2 regions of the Peribacillus sp. NJ4 genome follow, and region 1 is predicted to be linked to the other one. Evidence: riboswitches for the same ligand, from Rfam matches in the RefSeq annotation. Region 1 holds a riboswitch; the other holds the start of a gene.

Region 1 (4,203 bases):
AAGTTGATAGAATGGCTGTACCTTTTCAAACACTTCTTTAGAAATCGCTGGAAGGTTGATTGAACTGGAAACTGGATTTCCTTCGAAATAGGTCAAAACTTCTTGGGCAACCTGTACGGCTACATTTAATTGGGCCTCTTTCGTAGATGCACCTAGATGAGGTGTAGCAATGACGCTATCCAGTTCAAGCAGTTTATGGCCAAGTGGAGGTTCTTCAACGAAAACATCCAGCGCCGCCCCTGCAACATGTCCTTCAACTATCATTTCATATAAATCATCTTCGTCTAGAATTCCACCACGGGCGCAGTTCAGTACATAAACTCCTTTTTTACAGGTAAGCAGTTTTTCTTTATTGATTAAACCTCTAGTTTCATTCGTTAGTGGAGTATGTACAGTAATGATGTCTGCTTTAGGAAGCAATTCATTTAACGGTAAGGACGTTACGGCCATTTTCTTTGCACGATCAGCAGTCAGGAACGGATCATAGACAATCACATCCATCCCAAACACTTTAGCACGTTTGGCAATTTCCCCTCCGATACGTCCAAATCCAACTATACCTAATACTTTGCCGCGAAGTTCAGTTCCAGTATATGAAGAACGTTTCCATTCCCCATTCTTCAGTGAAGCATAGGCTTGCGGAATATGGCGCATTAAGGAAGCCATCATGGCAAATGTATGTTCTGCAGTTGAAATGGTATTGCCGTCAGGAGCATTAACCACGACAATCCCGCGTTTTGTCGCAGCGGGAATGTCTATGTTATCGACGCCGACACCCGCGCGTGCTATAATTTTCAACTGCGGCATACGGTTCATTAAATCTTCCGTAACCTTCGTTGCACTTCTTACAAGTATTGCATCAATCTGATCAAGTTCGTTTTCCGCTTCCTCTACTGTCTTCTGAATAAGGTGAATATTGGAAGCCTCTGATAGCGGTCCGAGTCCTTCTGGTTTGATGGCATCTGCTACTAAAATCCGATACACGTCTAAACACCTTCCTAGGGAAAAGAATTATCTTAAATTTCAGTTAATTTTACAATTTAAATGCCAATTGTGTCAATTTGGCTTCACTGATTGTAAGCGCTTAAAACTATAATTACATTTGGATCGTATGTTTAATGCCGCACTATTAATGGCTTCAACATCGATTGCCTTAAAAGAAAAAATATTTTCATTATTATAAATTTTGTGTATCCGATTTTTCTTTTAAGTGATCAATATTCATCCTAAATGTATCAACTGAGAAAAAATGCTATCACAAAAAAGGAATTTCGGATATAATGGGAAAGATAAAACAAAATTTTATAGGTCTATCTTCGGGGCGGGGTGAAATTCCCCACCGGCGGTGATGAAGGAAATTCTCTTCTAAGCCCGCGAGCCTTATGGGGCAGGATTTGGTGTGATTCCAAAGCCGACAGTATAGTCTGGATGGGAGAAGATGGAGGTTCCTGAGTGCGTTTCAACAGATATTTGCTGAACGTTTGTTTGATGTAACCTTTAATTTATCCCTTTAATTCTATTGGAATTAAAGGTTTTTTATTGAGCATCAACATGATTAAGGAACCCTAACCTCTTTTTCAGGTAGATCGGAAAAGAAGGAGAGAGAACTATGAAAAAGAACAAAGTGAAAAAAATGGTCACACTGGCCATGATGGGAAGCATTTCTTATTTATTGATGCTTTTAAATTTTCCGTTTCCAGGATTCCCGCCTTTTCTCAATGTTGATTTTAGCGACATACCAGCACTGATGGCGGCATTGATTTTCGGTCCGATGGCCGGGATTCTAGTTGAATTCCTTAAAAACTTATTGGATTTTGTCATGACAGGGACCTTGACTGTTGTACCAGTGGGACATATCGCTAACTTTATTGCGGGAATACTGTTCGTCTTGCCGACTTATTATGTATTTAATAAAATCAATTCAAAAAAAGGGATGACGTTCGCTTTACTTGCGGGTACAGTTTCCATGGCGGTATTTATGAGCGTTTTAAACTATTTTGTCTTTTTACCGGCTTATACCTTCTTTATGGGAGCGGATGCAATGTCGGCACCCGAGTCGAGAAAGTTCGTCACGACGGCAATCTTGCCTTTCAACGTGATTAAAGGCGTGCTCATCACATCTGTATTCATGTTATTGTTCATTAAATTACAGACATGGATCAATAAGCAAACATTATATAAAAATGCTTAATGGCATTGACGATAGAAACATAAAAAAACAACCGGATATCCTTATCCGGTTGTTTTTTTATGTCTTTGGCATGGGAATATGTGAAGCGACATTGGCCAAAAGAAAAAGCCATTCTCGATTGAAAATGGCTTTTACGTTTATTCGAATTTTAGTGCATCCCCGTCAAATGCCTCGTCAGCAACTTTAATAGAATCCGTTGGACATCCTTCAAATGCATCCATCATATCATCTATAAGTACATCTGGAATTTCAACGATTCCCTCATTATCGTCAAGGGTAACAAATGCAATCCCTTCGTCATCATAATCATATATATCTGGTGCTGCTGCTCCACAAGCACCACAAGCGATGCATGTTTCTTTATCCACAATAGTAAATTTAGCCATGAATATAACCCCTCCTAAGTTGATTAACAACTGATAATCTTTTTATTTCAGATTATTATCTCTTTCTTATTGTAAGACCGAATGCCAAACTTTTCAATAGAAATTGTATTGATAATAACTATCATGTAGTAGAATGTCAACGAAAAACATCGTAATAATTAACTTGGGTCTTACCATGGTTCGTCATTTAGTCACATAATTTTCCTTGTATTCATCAATAATAACGGTGATTTTTGCAGATATTTGTTACAATGGGTTTATTGGTTAAATGAAACAAGGATGTGAGTCCCATGAATAATTATCTACAGGCAATCATTCTATATGCGATAAAAAAATTTCAAGGCGAACGTTCCATTTATGCTATATACCATATGCTACAGGGAAAGAAGTCGTCACAAACAATCCAGGATGCCCATTTATTCGGGTTAACGAATATATTTGGGACAATACCTCGATTTACCCGTCAGCAATTAAATCAAAACATTGAACAGTTCCTTAAACATGACTACATTAATTTAACGGATAAATCAGATGCATATGAAATTAGTCTGCAAGGAGAGGGAATTTTAGTCGATTACTTTAAAAATAATCCTTTTCCGACGTATATAAATGGTTGGAAGTATCACAATATCACCCCTGTTTTCTGGGGAAGGTTAAACTTACTCATTCAAACCATATCCCATATTGTCCACAATGAAAGACGTTTTTATCCGATACAACGAAATCCGAAAATCCAATATTTCGTAAAGGAATTCTTACATGCCAATCGTCAGGACCGAGTGTTGATTGCCCAACATCTATATGAAGAACTGATTTCCCTTTTAGAAAGTCAAAGTGATTTGAAACGAGACATTTTCATTTTGAAATTAACTGGGGTAAACAGGATTGGGCTTACGTTTGAACAGATTGCCAAAAGTAAAGATGTAGAAGAACAATATGTACGCTTTACATTTCTTGACTCGTTGCATCAAATGCTTTCAGAAATGGAAACGGGAACGGAATACCCCCTTTTGTCCTCGTTAACCAATGATTGGCAAAGGAGTGAGAATCCTCATTTGACACAATCTTCACAGACTACTTTACGATACATACAGGACGGGAAAAACCTGGGGGAAATAGCTGAAATCCGCCGATTGAAAGTCAACACCATTGAAGATCACCTTGTTGAAATTGTCCTATCGGATAAAGGTTTCCCCATATCCGATTATGTGTCTATCGAGGATGAGAGAGAAATTGCTGCAGCTATTAAGGAACTTGGTACGAAAAAGCTTAAAGCAATCAAGAATATGGTCGATAATAAACAGATAAGCTTTTTCCAAATACGGCTTGTACTTGCGAAATTAGGTGATGGATGATGAATATAGAACGAGTCCTCAAAGAAAAATTCGGATTTGATGAATTCCGTCCAGGACAAAAAGAAGTGGTTGAATCATTGATGTCCGGCCGTCATACTTTAGCGATGCTGCCAACCGGATCCGGTAAATCATTATGTTACCAGTTGCCGGCCTATCTTTTGCATAAGACTGTCCTAATTGTCTCCCCATTATTATCATTAATGCAGGATCAGGCAGATCAGCTGAAGATGAGTGGCGAAAAAAGGGTTTTGACCCTCAATTCTTTTTTGAA
Region 2 (4,203 bases), 2.8 Mb from region 1:
TGGCCATTTCAATGGCACTAACGGCAGCTTCATAGCCTTTGTTACCTGATTTAGTTCCGGCACGTTCAATGGCTTGTTCAATATTCTCAGTTGTCAACAATCCGAAGATAACCGGTACACCTGTGTCCAAGGAAACGGATGCCATGCCTTTAGCTGCTTCATTGCACACATAATCATAATGTGAAGTGGCACCCCTGATTACCGTTCCAAGACCGATTACCGCATCATATTTACCTGTATTCACAAGTTTCTTCGCAATTAACGGAAGTTCAAAAGCACCCGGGACCCATGCGATGTCAACATCATTCTCATCAACACCATGACGCTTAAGGCCATCCAATGCCCCTCCTAAAAGCTTGCTTGTGATAAACTCATTAAATCTTCCTACAACGATTCCTACTTTCAATCCTGATCCGATTAATTGTGCTTCAATAATTTTCCCCATGTCCAATTCCTCCTAATTATTATACAGATATCATTTTTTGTTCATATAAATGCGCTAAACTCCTTAAGCATTCGGGATGTTCAGTTCAAATTCCTGTTTCCCGATTGTATCACTTTGTTGAAGAAACCGAATCAAATCGGCTATCGTGATGAATTTCAGGTTGAATTTCTCAGCGATGACTTCCAAATCGGATACGCGTGCCATCGATCCATCTTCATTCATGATCTCGCAAATGACACCAGCTGGAGCGGCACCGCATAACTTTGCCAAATCCACCGAAGCTTCCGTATGTCCTGCCCTCCTCAGTACGCCGCCTTCTTTAGCGACTATCGGAAAAGTGTGACCAGGCCTTTGAAAATCTTCAGCGACCGAATCCTCTTTAAGAAGCTCAAGTATCGTCAATGACCGTTCAAAAGCACTGATTCCTGTGGAAGTGCTTTTATGATCGACACTAACAGTAAAAGCAGTACCATGATGATCGGTATTTTCTCCTACCATAGGATGCAGGTTCAATTTTCCTGCCAATTCTTCAGTAATGGTTGTACAAATCAAACCTCGTCCATGAGTCGCCATGAAATTAATCGCTTCCGGCGTCGCCTTTTCGGCCAACAAGACAAAATCCCCTTCATTTTCACGGTCTTCATCATCGGATACGATTACTATCTTGCCAGCTTTCAAATCTTCGATCGCTTCTTCAATTGTATGGAACATCATTACACCGCCCTTTTATTAGAATCCGTGCTCTGCCAAAAACTCTAAATTCAGCCCTGGTTTTGAATCACCAGTTTTCATTTGATGTATAATATATTTCCCTATCATGTCATTTTCGATGTTAACTATATCGCCAGCCGCTTTTTGCCCCAATACGGTGTCCTGATGAGTCAATGGAATCAGTGATACAGTCAAAAGGTTTCGTTCGATTCCAAATATCGTCAAGCTCGTTCCATCAATGGCTACAGATCCTTTTGGAATGCAAAAGGTACTGAGCCCTTCTTCCAATTGGATTACATAATATACGGCATTTTCTTTTCGTTCTTTTTTTATGATTGTTCCGGTTCCGTCGATATGACCTGAAACAAAATGACCGCCAAACCTTCCCTGTGCACTCATGGCTCGTTCGAGATTCACAGGTGATCCCAACTTTAACGTCCGGATCGAGGAAGCTTTGACCGTTTCCGGCATCACATCGACCGTAAACAAACTTTTCGTGAAGGACGTTACCGTTAAGCAGACCCCGTTGACTGAAATACTATCCCCCAGATGAACATCTTCAAGGATTTTTTCAGAACGAATCGACAGCTCCATACTGCTTTTCCCTTTTTTCAAGGAATGGACGGTACCGATATCCTCAATGATTCCCGTAAACATGTTTTTCCCCCTTTTATAAAATATAAAAAACCCCTTAGGAAGACCTAAGGAGTTAGCAGGAGAAATGAGTGAAAAAAACTGTATACCTAAAAAGCCCAATATTTTCTTTTTTGAAAAATTAGGCGTACGTATACACTTGGGTTCCACACGTCCTTCTCCCATCCAGACTGTACTGTCGGCTTTGGAATCTCACCAAATCCTGCCTTTATCAGGCTCGCGGGCTTAGAATTTCTTCATCACCGCCGGTTGGGATTTTCACCCGACCCCGAAGGACACTATCAACACATTGCTGCGCTTTCTAGTATTATGTTGTTATTTAAAAGCCTATGTAATAGGATTTTTACGGTTATGATATTTATCGAAATGTTTTATAGTCCTGTTGAATATTGTTCATTCCTTCCAAGTATCCTACCAAAAAACTACCACTGAATTGACTTTTAATTAATGACATATTACCACGACAAAATAAAAAGAACAAGGAATCAATCTCCTTGCCCTTCTCCATCAGGCCATTTTAAAAAAGTAATTTTGGATACTTTGTATATCCTTCCGTTTTTAACCACGTGTAAGGGAAGGTCCCTATTCCCTTTTTTATCCTTAGCAGGTACGTTTACATCCACTTCGACGTTTTACTCTACCTTTTGTTCTTGTTTAGATTCGCATTTGCATTTACTATGTCCGCAATCTTTACATTTTTTGTTTAAACCCAAGTCTCGAATATGTTAATGACTAGTTTATGTAAATGAATGAAAAGAGTTTGGACCACACAATGGATACTATAAAGACTTGGCCCATAAGCTCGGCCATACTAAAAATCAAGTTAGCTGCAAGTTATATGTGATGGACCATGTCTACATGTGTGATCCGTTTCATCCACCATTCCTGGCATAAATGATTGTCTCCTGCCAATACAACAGCACGGCACTTCTTCAAACCAGATGAGTTATAGAACTTCTTAGCTTCTTTATCACGTTTGTATTTATTGTAATAAGCCTGCTTACCCATACTATTTCCTCACCTTCTTTCTCCAAAATAAAAAGCACCCACAGAATGAGTGCAATATTTAAACTATTTAAATTCAATTAGTGCTTTGCAACTTACCATTAACTAAACTACTATATTGTATCGGAATGTACTTACCACCTGATTTTGATTTTACTATTCCATTCAAAATAATGCTTTTTACTCTCTTTTTTCTTGCAACAATCTTTTACCTTCTTACAACTGTGTTTCTCTTTTTTACAACACTTTTTCTCTTTTTTCTTGCAACAATGTTTTACCTTCTTACAACTGTGTTTCTCTTTTTTACAACACTTTTTCTCTTTTTTCTTGCAACAATCTTTTACCTTCTTACAACTGTGTTTCTCTTTTTTGTAACACTTTTTATCCTTTTTTTTCTTACAACCATGTTTTCCCATATAATCATCTCCATATCATGTATTGTTATATAATATGGATTTACTAAATTTACGCTTGTGCTTGTCCCCATTAATAAAAATATTGACATCTTCTTTCTCCAAGATAAAAAGCACCCAATTGAATAGATGATAATATAACTATACAATCGAATTCAGAGGGTTTTCTTATATATTATCTATAAAGATTTTCTTTAGGAATTTTGCTCTAATGATGGACAAAAATTTAGAGTATTCGAATCCGATTTCAGAACGGATGTTTGTATATTAAAAAACACTTATATTTATGGATGCTTAATGATTTCAAATTATCTATCCACGTTCTTTAAAATGAATCTCCCATAAGCCTGGTTATATCTAACATCTGTGATTTATCCTCATAGACCAATCTTTTATTTTCGTCTTCTAATTCTGTATTCAAACCAAAAATAACAGCCTTTATCAGTTATTACTTTCAGACAATAAAAAGTTAACTTCCCTACTTCTTCAGGTTGAACTTCTTGACGATTTACAAAGTCTTCATTAAGGCTTCTAGTTTATCATTAAAGCTAGCATTTCATGTGGAGTATACGATTCAATGCACCCTTCAATTGTGCCAACCTTTCCTACCAAACACGAAAATGGAACAAATAAAAACCGCCTCAAACCCTTTAAAACAAAGGTTTAGGCGGTTTATTTTTTTCTGTGGTATCTTACGATCCGAAGGACTAAATTAATATGAATTTTTGAATATTTTATCGCCATAAAGTGAATGTGAAATTTCTAAACTTAAATGGTTAATTAACTACGGGAAATCCCTTTCTATATGGAAAAATGAAATTCATTTCCGAGTACCCCCGATGTGCTCCAAAAAGATTAAACATGCTTAAATGGTGGAATAAGTTATAGGAGTCACAATTCATACAAGGAGGAAGCTCATGCTTATTGCCATCACCAATTTGATTTTCTTTCTATTCGTCGTAACAGTGAATTTTC

Evidence for each region. Region 1 has a riboswitch for FMN ahead of QUF94_RS10485 (ECF transporter S component). Riboswitches for the same ligand answer to the same signal wherever they lie in the genome.
Region 2: another riboswitch for FMN. It lies ahead of ribE (riboflavin synthase); the one in region 1 lies ahead of QUF94_RS10485 (ECF transporter S component).

The regions. Positions count from the first base shown of each region.
Region 1 covers NZ_JAUCFQ010000001.1:2,080,475-2,084,677, forward strand. The annotation lists gene serA (phosphoglycerate dehydrogenase) at 1-984, opposite strand, end outside; FMN riboswitch at 1,309-1,444, shown strand; gene QUF94_RS10485 (ECF transporter S component) at 1,610-2,191, shown strand; gene QUF94_RS10490 (ferredoxin) at 2,329-2,577, opposite strand; gene QUF94_RS10495 (YpbB family protein) at 2,868-3,932, shown strand; gene QUF94_RS10500 (RecQ family ATP-dependent DNA helicase) at 3,932-4,203, shown strand, end outside.
Region 2 covers NZ_JAUCFQ010000001.1:4,848,512-4,852,714, forward strand. The annotation lists gene ribH (6,7-dimethyl-8-ribityllumazine synthase) at 1-445, opposite strand, end outside; partial or broken gene ribB (3,4-dihydroxy-2-butanone-4-phosphate synthase) at 518-1,156, opposite strand; gene ribE (riboflavin synthase) at 1,175-1,813, opposite strand; FMN riboswitch at 1,960-2,090, opposite strand; gene QUF94_RS24295 (hypothetical protein) at 2,645-2,818, opposite strand; gene QUF94_RS24300 (hypothetical protein) at 2,950-3,231, opposite strand; gene QUF94_RS24305 (TspO/MBR family protein) at 4,146-4,203, shown strand, end outside.